3 regions of the Bacillus sp. N5-665 genome follow, and region 2 is predicted to be linked to each of the others. Evidence: riboswitches for the same ligand, from Rfam matches in the RefSeq annotation. Region 2 holds a riboswitch; each other region holds the start of a gene.
What was found. A riboswitch is a leader RNA that binds a small molecule or an ion and turns the genes downstream of it on or off. The one in region 2 is predicted to bind S-adenosylmethionine.
Positions count from the first base shown of each region.

Region 1: linked by a shared signal. The riboswitch ahead of MNO09_RS29155 (methionine ABC transporter ATP-binding protein) and the one ahead of MNO09_RS29905 (ABC transporter permease) in region 2 are both predicted to bind S-adenosylmethionine.
Region 3: linked by a shared signal. The riboswitch ahead of metK (methionine adenosyltransferase) and the one ahead of MNO09_RS29905 (ABC transporter permease) in region 2 are both predicted to bind S-adenosylmethionine.

Region 1 covers NZ_CP093325.1:5,185,531-5,189,891, reverse strand. Annotated here, with positions in the region: gene pruA (L-glutamate gamma-semialdehyde dehydrogenase) at 1-613, shown strand, start outside; gene MNO09_RS29165 (hypothetical protein) at 807-944, shown strand; gene MNO09_RS29160 (cysteine hydrolase family protein) at 1,189-1,752, opposite strand; SAM riboswitch class I at 1,993-2,098, shown strand; gene MNO09_RS29155 (methionine ABC transporter ATP-binding protein) at 2,222-3,241, shown strand; gene MNO09_RS29150 (methionine ABC transporter permease) at 3,231-3,896, shown strand; gene MNO09_RS29145 (MetQ/NlpA family ABC transporter substrate-binding protein) at 3,918-4,361, shown strand, end outside.
Region 2 covers NZ_CP093325.1:5,336,966-5,341,326, reverse strand. Annotated here, with positions in the region: gene MNO09_RS29915 (hypothetical protein) at 42-545, shown strand; gene MNO09_RS29910 (DUF3951 domain-containing protein) at 564-725, opposite strand; SAM riboswitch class I at 908-1,013, shown strand; gene MNO09_RS29905 (ABC transporter permease) at 1,148-2,065, shown strand; gene MNO09_RS29900 (ABC transporter permease) at 2,083-3,087, shown strand; gene MNO09_RS29895 (ABC transporter ATP-binding protein) at 3,044-4,054, shown strand; gene MNO09_RS29890 (ABC transporter ATP-binding protein) at 4,051-4,361, shown strand, end outside.
Region 3 covers NZ_CP093325.1:695,969-700,329, reverse strand. Annotated here, with positions in the region: gene MNO09_RS05970 (molybdenum cofactor guanylyltransferase) at 1-345, opposite strand, end outside; gene MNO09_RS05965 (MogA/MoaB family molybdenum cofactor biosynthesis protein) at 342-851, opposite strand; gene MNO09_RS05960 (hypothetical protein) at 1,183-1,362, shown strand; gene MNO09_RS05955 (hypothetical protein) at 1,369-1,548, shown strand; gene metK (methionine adenosyltransferase) at 1,590-2,789, opposite strand; SAM riboswitch class I at 2,959-3,080, opposite strand; gene pckA (phosphoenolpyruvate carboxykinase (ATP)) at 3,309-4,361, shown strand, end outside.

The DNA.
Region 1 (4,361 bases), 150 kb from region 2:
ATTCGGATTCTCAGGACAAAAATGTTCTGCATGTTCTCGTGCAGTAATCCATGAAGATGTATACGATCACGTATTAAATCGTGCTGTTGAATTAACGAAAGAATTAACAGTTGCTAACCCAGCTGTATTAGGTACAAACATGGGTCCTGTTAATGACCAAGCTGCATTCGATAAAGTAATGAGCTATGTTGCAATTGGTAAAGAAGAAGGTAGAATCTTAACAGGTGGCGAAGGAGACGATTCTAAAGGCTGGTTCATCCAACCAACAATCGTTGCTGACGTTGCAGAAGATGCTCGCTTAATGAAAGAAGAAATCTTCGGACCAGTAGTAGCATTCTGTAAAGCAAAAGACTTTGATCATGCACTTGCAATTGCAAACAATACAGAATACGGTTTAACAGGTGCTGTTGTTACTAACAACCGTGACCATATTGAAAAAGCACGTGAAGAATTCCACGTGGGTAACTTATACTTCAACCGTGGATGTACTGGTGCAATCGTAGGTTACCAACCATTCGGTGGCTTTAACATGTCTGGTACAGACTCTAAAGCTGGTGGCCCTGACTACTTAGCACTTCACATGCAAGCAAAAACTACTTCTGAAACTTTATAAGAAATAGTAGAAGAGATCTTCGCAGTCTGCGAAGATCTCTTTTTTTTTTTTTTTTTGAAAAAGTTTCTATATTTGGATCAAGATAGATATGAGTAGAAAAACTAATAAAGTAATAAGGTTTACTTCAGTAAATAAGGTATACTATATTTGTTGAATAGATTCTCTTTAAAGACAAGAAAAGTAGGTGAACAAAGTGGGAAAATATCAATTGGATTACAAAAGTCAGGTAGCCGTGGCAAAGTTTCATGAAAAACAGACGCCTGCCAAATTTGATAAAAAGCAGCAAATTGAAAAATTGCGTGCGGAGTATTTGAAAAAGAAGCAAAAATAAACAGATAAATAATATGTTACGTTTTTGATAGGAGAAACCAGTTCTAAGTACCATATATTACTATTCGGTACTTAGAACTAGCTAAACCCTATTAATATCGGGATAAACATGTAAATAGAAACAAAACAACGAGAAAAGTTGACTTATTAGTCATATTTTTTAGTATTCATTTTAAGAATTTCCTGTATAATACAATTTGAAAGAAAATCTATGGTTTGACAAGAAACACTCTTTTCGGTTTTGCTCACTGAAGGGAGTGTTTTTTTGTAGCCAAAAACTCCTCTGTACTCATTACAGTTGCATATACTCCATTTAAACTAGCCAAAATTGTGTTATGAATATAAACGGCCGGTATAGTAGCATTCTTAAAAGAAAGATCTTTTGTAGCACAAGCATCATGTATAACGGTACATGGAAAGCCGAAATCAAAAGCAGCCCTTACGGTAGCATCAATACACATATGAGTCATCATCCCGCATATGATGACGTGCTCAATGTCTAAACGTTGTAATTGTTCTAGAAGATCAGTTTCGCGAAAACTATTTGGATAATGTTTGAGTATAACGGTTTCTTCTCTAAGTGGACGTACGCTTTCATGAATATGTACACCTTCTGTATTGGGTAGGAAAAAAGTAGCGTCATCTTTTATTGCTACATGTTGGATATGAAAAATAGGTTCGTTTTTCGTTCTAAAGAGTTGTAGCAGCTGACTAGCATATTGGCTTGCTTCTACTGGATTACGCAATTCCATCTTTCCATGTGGAAAATAATCATTTTGAATATCAACGAGTAAAAGAGCTGTTTTCATATATTTATCTTCCTCCGATTTCATATTCAAATAATGGTATTCAATTTATAGAAAGGATTCTCCTTTTAAAAAATATGAAGGAGGAGAATTTAACATAACTTTAAAAATCATTATTGTATGTGATTTTTTATTTGAAAATTTTAATAGAGGGATAATTAATATTTTTCTAAAAAATGTATTGACTCTTATTATTCTGAGTTCTATAATGAGAATTAATTAAACGACAATTAAATCGATACATTCTTATCCAGAGAGGTGGAGGGACTGGCCCTACGATACCTCAGCAACGGGTTTTTTAATACCGTGCTAACTCCAGCAAGCCTATGAAAGGCTTGGAAGATGAGAAGATGTGAACGAGTACATATAAGTGCTCTCCTTCTTATCTTTACGGTTGATAAGAAGGAGAGCACTTTTTATTTTACCTCGAAAGCTCTACTTCAAGTTTTTACAGCATATAGGAGGGAAGAAAATGATTTCTTTTAACAATGTAAGTAAAGTATATGAATCAGGTGGGCAATCTGTTCATGCGGTGGAGGATGTAACGTTATCAGTTGAGAAGGGCGAAATTTTCGGTATCATCGGTTTTAGTGGCGCTGGAAAGAGTACGTTATTACGCCTAGTAAATATGTTAGAGAAACCAACGGCAGGAACGATTTCAATAGATGATAAAGATATTACATCACTATCGACGAAAGAATTACGAAAGCTAAGACAAAGAATCGGGATGATTTTTCAAAGTTTTAATTTATTTAATTCAAGAACAGTGTTTGGGAATATTGCATACCCATTAAAGTTAGCGAAAGTACCAAAGAATGAGATAAAAGAAAGAGTAAATGAACTGCTGAAGTTTGTAGGATTAGAAGATAAAGCAAACTATTATCCAGAGCAACTATCAGGTGGTCAAAAGCAACGTGTTGGCATTGCTAGAGCACTTGCAACATCGCCAGACATTCTTATATGTGATGAGGCAACATCAGCTTTAGATCCAGAAACAACGACAGAGATTCTGAACTTATTAAAGAAAGTAAATCGAGAATACAATGTAACGATTCTACTCATTACACATGAAATGCATGTTGTGAAAGAAATTTGTCACCGTGTAGCTGTAATGGAGAAGGGAAAGGTTATTGAAGAAGGAAAACTGTTTGACGTTTTCACACAACCAAAAACAAAGACAACTCAAAACTTTGTACGCTCCATTATTAATGATCATTTACCGGAAAGTGTTCTAGGGAAAATTCAAAATGGTGGACAAATTTATCGCTTAACATTTACTGGTGAAGAGACAGGGCAGCCGGTACTATCATATATCGCGAAAAACTATAACGTCGATGTAAACGTACTGTACGGAAATATTATTGAACTTCAAAATGTGCTATTTGGAAATCTACTTGTAGAACTGCAAGGTGAGCAGAAAGAAATTCAAAAAGCATTACAACATCTACGACTACAAGTGCAGCTGAAGGAGGTAGAAGCTCATGCGAGTTGATTGGAGTATATTTTGGCCCCGCATAGTAGATGCGACGGGGGATACCCTCTTAATGGTAATTGTAACCCTTATATTTGCTACAATTCTTGGTATACCTCTAGGTTTACTATTATATGTAACGAGAAAAGGGAACTTTTTAGAAAATAAATGGGTCTTTTCTATTCTTAATATCATTATTAACACAATTCGTCCGGTTCCATTCATTATCTTCTTAGTAGCTTTAAGCCCACTAACAAGAAGTGTTATCGGAACGACGATTGGAACAGCAGCAGCAATCTTTCCGATGACGTTAGTTGCATCAATCGGTATTGCTAGAATGGTTGAAACAAACCTTGTTTCAGTTCCAAAGGGAGTCATTGAAGCAGCTCAAGCGATGGGGGCTTCACCAATTAGAATTGTTTTTGAAATCCTTGTGCCAGAAGCGTTAGCGCCATTGATTTTAGGTGTTACGTTTATGACAGTTGGTTTAATTGAATTTTCTGCAGTTGCTGGGCTTGTCGGTGGTGGCGGTCTTGGTGACTTAGCGATGACATATGGTTATCAACGTTTTGATACATCAGTTATGTTCGTAACGGTCGTTTTACTTATTATTCTTGTACAGGTAGCTCAAAATTTAGGAAACTACTTTGCGAAAGTCTTTTTACGCAGAACATAAAAAGGAAGAGGGGAAAAGAAAATGAAGAAAATTTTAGCATTTGCATTATCAGCGATTGTAGGAATTTCAGCGTTAAGCGGCTGCTCAAGTGGAGACACGGGGGCAGGAGCAAAAGAGAAAGTAGTTCGCGTTGGCGTAACCGGAACAGATGGAGACGCTTGGGAAATTTTAAAGAAAAAAGCTGAAAAAGAGGGAATTAAAATTAAACTGGTTGAGTTCTCTGATTACACAACGCCAAATAAAGCGTTAGCTGATGGAGATATTGAACTAAACTCATTCCAGCACGTTGCTTTCTTAGAGCAATTTAAAAAAGAGCATAAGTTAGATATTACAGCTGTTGGTACAACGCAAATTGCACCAATGGGCTTATACTCTGAAAAATATAAGAAGGCAAATGAAATTCCAGATGGTTCAGAAATTGCGATTCCAAATGATCCAACGAACCAAGCTCGTGCATTAAAACTT
Region 2 (4,361 bases):
ACTATAATGAGTAGTAGCTGTAGATAAAAGGAGAAGAAGAGATGAAGAAGGTTTTGGGTATTGCTGTAATGGGAAGTATGATCCTTCTAGCAGGATGTAATGGAAATAAAGATACGAAAGAACCGAAAGAAAAGGTAGAGCAATCTACTGAGCAAACAGAAGAGATGAAAGAATACCGTGCAGTACATGAAAAATACGATATGAAAATGAATAAAGAAATTAATAAAGCACTACAGTTATTTGAAGTGGCAAAAGAAAAGGGCGGTAAGGAAATAACGAATGCTAACTATAAAGAAGATGTGCAAAAAGTAACGACTAGCATGCTAGAAGATATTGATAATATACGTAAAGAAATTCGTGTTCCAAAGTCGAAAGAGCAAGAACATGAGGTATACGCTGGTTTCTTGAATGAATCGGAACAAGCAATGAAAAAATTACAGAAGTTAGCTAAAGAAGAAGACTCATCATTGATTCGTGATATAGAAATTAACTTTGCAACAGCATCAACATACTATAAACGTTTTCAAGCAGAAACGAAAAAATAACCTTGCGCACGCGCAAGGTTATTTTTTCTTCTTACCATCTCCGTCTTCATTCTCGGATACTAATACATTCTGTTCTTCGTGAAATGCAGAGGTTATTTGTCCGGTAATATTATCGAATGGAGTATAAAAAGAAATGATACGTTTCTTTTTAATAAAGAGTTTATCCCGTAAAACCCCCACTGATTAAAGTTTCACTTTATAGAAGCCGATGATGACAAGTATAACGGATTGTTAAGGGTAACTCTATAGTAGTAAGAAATAAAAACTGATTTTTCTAAATATATCCAATTTAATTGACTTTTCATTTTTTCAGAATTATAATTCAAAATATACAATTTGAACCAAATAATAATATAGCAATTTACTTATCCAGAGAGGTAGAGGGACTGGCCCTATGACACCTCAGCAGCGGGTTCTGTAACAGGAACACCGTGCTAATTCCAGCAAGCAAGTCTTGAAAGATAAGTGATGGGCCTTCGTTTATTCAGCCTTGATCTTATTTTTTAAGATCAAGGCTTTTTGTGTTTTAAGAAGCGGAAAAGTAATAGGAACAAATATGTCAATAAAACAAAGTAAATACATTTGTTTAGGGGGTTATTGAAGTGTATGTTATTAAAAAACTATCGGTTATGGTGTTCACGCTATGGGTCATTACAACAGTAACATTTTTGATTATGCATATCATTCCAGGGGATCCATTTTCATCAGATGCGAAAATCTTTCCTGAAGAAGTGATACAAAACATGAGAGCGAAGTATCACCTTGATGAACCGTTATGGAATCAATATGTTGCTTATTTAGATGGCGTAGTTCATTTTGATTTTGGTGAATCTGTTCAATCCACAGGTCAAGGTGTATCAGAAATTATAACGACAGGATTTGGTCCATCAGCGATTATTGGTTTACAAGCACTTGTTATTTCATTATTAGTCGGAATTGCAGCAGGTACATTTGCAGCTCTATATCATGGGAAAGTAATTGATTATAGTGTGAGCTTACTCGCGATTCTCGGTATTTCTATTCCAAGTTTTATTTTAGCACCACTATTTATACAAGTATTTGCTATTCAATTTGAACTTTTACCAGTAGCGTCTTGGGGCACATTCGAACATACGGTATTGCCATCCTTTGCATTAGCGTTAGGACCAATCGCGGTTATTACAAGATTTGTTCGCTCTAATATGATTGAAGTTTTGCAGAGTGATTATATTAAGCTAGCGAGAGCGAAAGGCATACCAATTAAGAAAATCATTATAAGACATGCTCTTCGAAATGCGATTGTTCCAGTACTTACATTTGTTGGACCGTTAATGGCTGGACTTTTAACAGGGACTTTCGTTATTGAAAAAATATTTTCCATTCCTGGTCTAGGAAAATATTTTGTAGATAGTATTTTTAACCGGGATTATCCGGTCATTATGGGAACAACGATTTTCTATAGTGCATTATTAATTTCTTGTATTTTCATTACAGATATTATTCACCGTATTGTTGATCCGCGTATTCGTTCTATTACGTAAGGAGGGGGGACATTTAAATGGGAGCTTATGAAATCAATAAACAGTTATTAACGAATGAGGAGAAAAAAGAATTAACGATAAATAAAGATCAGCAAACGATTAGTCGAAAGAAGGAAGTGTTTCGCAAGTTTATATCAAACCCTATAGCAGTTTTAGGGGCAGTGACGTTATTACTAATTATTATTTTCTCACTGGTTGGCGAAAGTTTAACGTCATTTACTGCGAGTGAACAAGTGAAAGAAGCAACTAATTTACCTCCTAGTAGCGAGCATTGGTTCGGAACTGATGATTTAGGAAGAGACATATGGGCGCGTACTTGGGCTGGTGGAAAAATTTCACTAACAGTTGGATTAGTAGCAGCAGCGCTAGACATAGGTCTTGGTGTACTGATCGGAGGTTTTAGCGGATATGTAAGAGGGCGTAATCGTCTTGGAACGTTAATAGATGAATGGATTATACGAGGGATTGAAGTGTTATATGGTATCCCATATTTATTAATTGTTATTTTACTATTGATCGTGATGAAACCAGGACTTTTTACAATTATAATTGCTCTTGCGTTAACAGGATGGATTGGCATGGCACGTCTCGTTAGAGCGCAAGTCTTGTCTTTAAAACAAAGAGAATTTGTTATTGCAGCAGAGCGATTAGGTACATCGCATATGAAGATTATATACGGACATATCATTCCGAATTTAACAGGCATTATTATCGTAAATTTATCATTTACAATTCCAGCAGCTATTTTCTCAGAATCATTTTTAAGCTTTATCGGACTCGGAGTACAATCACCAGCAGCGAGCTGGGGAACGATGACGAACGATGCACTCGGGACACTACTAAGCGGAGAATGGTGGCAATTATTCTTCCCAGCAATCATGATTGCACTCATTATGTTTGCATTTAATGCAATTGGTGATGGTTTGCAAGATGCAATTGATCCGAAGATTGTAAAACGGAATCGAAAGGAGAAAAAACATGGGACAGCTCTTATCTTTAGAAAACGTAACATTGGCCGTTGAAAAAGAGAATAGTAAGCAAGCAATTGTGAAGCATGTTTCCTTTTCTATTAATGAAGGTGAAATCGTTGCACTTGTAGGAGAAAGTGGTTCAGGAAAAAGTGTTACAGCACAATCTATTGTCGGATTAAATCAAGAATCTATTCACATTGATGACGGAAGCATCTCTTTCCAATCTCAAGGATTGACGAATTTACAAGAATCAGAATGGAATCAAATTCGAGGGGAAGATATTTCGTTTATATTTCAAGACCCTCTGTCCTCTTTAAATCCGACGATGAAAGTAGGAAGGCAAATTACAGAAGTGATTTTGCAACATGAGAAAAAATCGAAAAGAGAAGCAAAAGAAATTGCGATTAACTTATTAAATGATTTAGGGATACATGAAGCAGAGAAACGTTTTGAACAGTACCCACATCAATTAAGCGGAGGTATGAGGCAACGTATTTGTTTAGCAATTGCGTTTGCGTGTCACCCAAAGCTCGTTATTGCAGATGAGCCTACAACTGCATTAGATGTAACGATTCAAAAGCAAATTATGGGGTTATTAAAAGAGCGAAAAGAAAAACAAAATACGAGTATTTTATTAATTACCCACGATTTGGCACTTGTACGTGAAGTAGCAGATCGAGTAGTTGTGATGTACGGGGGACGTGTTGTTGAAAAAGGGACGATACAAGAAGTGATAGGTTCACCTAAGCACCCATATACGATAAGTTTATTGCAAGCTATTCCGAATATGGATGATTCTGAAAAGGTACTTAGGGCCATTGAGGGAACAACACCATCAATTGAAACGTTAAATAGCTTTGGGTGCCCATTTGTAAATAGATGCCCAGTAGCAATACAAGAATGTGTTCATCGTTTCCCTGATAGAACAGCATATTCTGGGGAACACAGTTCACATTGTTGGCAACATGTTCTAGAGCATGACCAAGCGAAATCAAAAGAGAAGGTGAATGCCTCATGACGACAGATTTAATTACTGTAAAGCAAGTAACGAAAACGTATGGAAGTAAAAAGAAAGAAATCATAGCGCTAAAAGATATATCACTTTCTATCCCGAAAGGAACAACGCTTGGCATTATTGGAGAAAGTGGTTCAGGAAAGACAACACTTGGTAAGCTCATAGCTGGGATCGAGAGCCTAACGTCTGGTCAAATTGATTATAACGGTCAAGTTGTTCACAAGTTGAAATCAGCTCAGAAGCGAGATTTCTTGCAGAAAGTACAATTCATTTTTCAAGATTCAACAGCTGCATTAAATCCGCGCTGGAA
Region 3 (4,361 bases), 880 kb from region 2:
TTGCTCCAGCAAAATGGTAAACCATTCATGCGAAACATTCGGCGCATCGCAAGGCATAATAGCGTACCAATCTGCTTCTATATATTCCATTCCTGATACAATTCCAGCAAGTGGTCCATTTCCTTTATAATGCGGAATATCTTCTATAACAGGAACTTGTACGAGTTGCTCTACTCGCTCTTTTATATCGGAGTTACTAATGACCACAACTTCTTGTAACGCAGTTGTCATCACTTTCAAAATATGCTCAATAAAAGTACTACCTTGCCAGCTCGCTAACGCTTTCGGCTCACCGAATCGACTCGACATACCACCTGCCAATACAATTCCAGCATACTTACTCATTGGCGATGCAGCTCAAATGTAATATGACCTAATTCCGGTAAAATTAACTTATTCATCGCAAGACGAACTGCTCCGCTAGACCCTGGCATGGAAAAGACAACTTTGCGCCCAACTGTACCGCCAATCGCTCTACTTAACATTGCGCTGCTTCCGATATCTTCTAAATAACTAATCATGCGGAACAACTCACCAAACCCGACAATTTCTTTATCTAATAACGCTGACACTGCTTCAATCGTCACATCACGTTTCGTAATACCAGTACCTCCATTTGTTAACACGACATCAACATCTTCCCTATGATAACCAGCTAACACTGCTTGCTGAATACTTTCTTTATCATCTTTTACAATTTCATAAGAGGTCACTGTATGGCCTGCTTCTTTTAACAATTCATGTAATAGTTGTCCGCTCTTATCTGTCTCTTCCGTACGTGTATCGGAAATCGTCACGACCTTACAACGCACTTCTTTTGGCGCTTGTTTTTTATGTTCATTGACACTCATTTTTCATCTTCCCTTTCATTTTCTTGTAAACTTATGTATGAAGCAAAGAATTCAACATGATACAATATAAGTACATTTATCTATATAAAGGATCTTATTTATGTTTTATAACATAAAACGATACGTACCCATTATACCATTCCTAATTATTTTATCCCTTTTTCAATGTATCGCTTACGGGTTTGATATTAACTTTTTAAAATTGTATGTGCTTATGACTGATGGTGGTATTCGTTACTATTTGACTAGCACATTAATTCCTCTCGTACTTGCCTATATAGTAGATTTTATTTTTAAACATTCAATCTCTAAATAAGGAGGTCCACATATTATGGAACTTTATAAAAAATTAACAACAACATTTATCCTCTTATTTGTCGCTTCCATTACTGTTGGCTTTTCTCTAAAAGGCGCAATTCCATACGCTACATTAGTAAGCATTATATTCGCAACACTATTTTTACTAAGCAGTGCCTTTTGCGTGGGTAAAGCACGTCAAATGAAAGGTTGATTACATATGTTCGAGAAGAAACCAATCCTTTGTAAATCATGTGAAAAGGAAATACAAACGTATGAAAAAGCATGGATTCATATGCCCTTTCCAGCAAGTGGTATGACTAATATGAAAAAGTATATTGAGCTAGACGGCGAAGTTTATTGTGGTTCTTGCATCCAAGTAGTAAATAAAACAAAATAAAAAAAGCTTTGCGCTCACGGCGCAAAGCTTTTTTTCATATATTATAGACCAGCTTGCTCTTTTAAAGCTGCAGCTTTGTCTGTACGTTCCCATGATAGATCTACATCAGTACGTCCGAAGTGGCCGTAAGCTGCTGTTTGTTTGTAAATTGGGCGACGTAAGTCTAGCATTTTAATAATACCAGCTGGGCGAAGATCGAAGTTGTTACGAACTAGTTCTACTAGTACGTCTTCAGATACTTTACCAGTGCCGAATGTATCAACTGAAATTGATACTGGTTGTGCTACACCGATTGCGTATGCAAGTTGTACTTCTGCTTTGTCAGCAAGACCAGCTGCTACGATGTTTTTCGCAACATAACGAGCTGCATATGCTGCAGAACGGTCAACTTTCGTTGCATCTTTACCAGAGAATGCACCGCCACCGTGGCGAGCGTATCCACCGTAAGTATCAACGATGATTTTACGTCCTGTTAAACCAGCATCACCTTGTGGTCCACCAATTACGAAGCGGCCAGTTGGATTAATGAAGAATTTCGTTTCTCCATCCATTAATTCTGCTGGAACTACAGCTTTAATTACATGCTCTTTTAAATCGCGATCGATTTCTTCCCATGTAACATCTGGATGATGCTGTGTAGAAATTACGATTGTATCTACACGTACAGGTTTACCATTTTCATCATACTCAACTGTAACTTGCGTTTTTCCATCCGGACGTAAGTATGATAATGTGTCATCTTTACGTACTTCAGTTAAACGGCGAGCTAATTTGTGAGCAAGCGAGATTGGAAGTGGCATTAATTCTTGTGTTTCATTACATGCGAAGCCAAACATTAAACCTTGGTCTCCCGCACCAATTGCCTCAATCTCAGCGTCAGTCATTAGACCTTCGCGTGCTTCTAGCGCTTGGTCAACACCCATAGCGATGTCAGCAGATTGCTCATCGATAGATGTTAAAACTGCACAAGTTTCTGCATCGAATCCATATTTTGCGCGTGTGTAACCAATGCCTTGAATTGTTTCACGAACGATTTTTGGAATATCTACGTAAGTAGAAGTCGTAATTTCCCCCGCTACCAATACTAAACCAGTTGTTACAGTTGTTTCACAAGCTACACGTGCATTTGCGTCCTTTGATAAGATCGCATCTAAAATTGAATCAGAAATTTGGTCACAAATTTTATCTGGATGTCCTTCAGTTACAGACTCAGATGTGAACAGATGACGTTTTTTTGTCATGTGGTAAACCTCCCTACAGTAATTGTATATATTGTACGGAACTCATCCTTAATTTGCCACAAACTGCGACATACATTTATTCTCCCACACAAGCATACAGAAAAACCTTTCCTACTTTACATAGAGGAAAGGTTTAATTTGCTACTTGCATACTGCTTTTTGCCCTTTGCTCTTATCGTTCGAGACCGTTAGCCTCGCACAGGTTTTAGCACCTATTCACCTGTATTTACCACTACAAATGAGGTTGCTGGGCTTCATCGGGCCTGTCCCTCCGCCAGCTCGGGATAAGAGAGTATCCGTCCCAACCTATACTAAAGAAATGATATTCATTTGTCAATTAATATTCACATTTTCCTGAAAGTTTTTCTCAATACGCCTGGAATGAAATATTAATAAGGAAATAATACATTCACACAAACAAAAAGAAATAAATAGTATACATTATTTATATAATTGTGTTATACTCTTGTTGGGGATTACGAGAAATATTTCATTAAATGAAAAGGATGGTATATAAATATGAGTACTGTGAATGTCCAAATTGGTTTACACGAATTATTGAACGGAAGCAATGCACAGATTCAACTAAGTGTTCCGCAATTAGTGGAAAAAGTATTAATGCGAAATGAAGGGAAATTAACTTCTACTGGTGCCGTTTCTGCTTCAACAGGAAAATATACAGGACGTTCTCCTAAAGATAAATTTATTGTGAAAGAAGCATCGGTTGCTGACAAAATTGCTTGGGGAGCAGTGAATCAGCCGATCTCTGAAGAACATTTTAATAAATTATATACTAAAGTTTTAGAATACTTAAAAGAAAAAGAAGAGTTATTCGTCTTCAATGGATTTGCAGGCGCTGACCGCAATTACCGCCTACCAATTCAAGTTATTAACGAATATGCATGGCACAATTTATTTGTACATCAATTATTTATTCGTCCAACTGAAGAAGAATTAACAACTCATGAATCAGAGTTCACAATTGTTTCTGCACCGAATTTCAAAGCTGATCCAGCTGTTGACGGTACAAACTCTGAAGCATTCATTATGGTTTCATTCGAAAAACGTATCGTACTAATTGGTGGTACAGAATACGCTGGAGAAATGAAAAAATCAATCTTCTCTATTATGAACTTCTTACTACCTGAACAAGATATTCTTTCTATGCATTGCTCTGCAAACGTAGGTGAAGAAGGCGACGTAGCACTATTCTTCGGTTTATCTGGAACAGGTAAAACAACATTATCTGCTGATCCACACCGTAAATTAATCGGTGATGATGAGCATGGTTGGTCTGATAACGGTGTATTCAATATTGAAGGCGGTTGCTACGCAAAATGTGTAAACCTTTCTCACGAGAAAGAACCACAAATTTTCGATGCAATCAAATTTGGATCTGTTTTAGAAAACGTTATCATTAATAACCAAACGCGTATCGCAGACTATAACGATACTACTTTAACAGAAAATACTCGTGCTGCATACCCTATGCATGCGATCGACAATATCGTACTGCCAAGTGTTGCTGGACACCCAAATACAATCATTTTCTTAACTGCTGATGCATCTGGC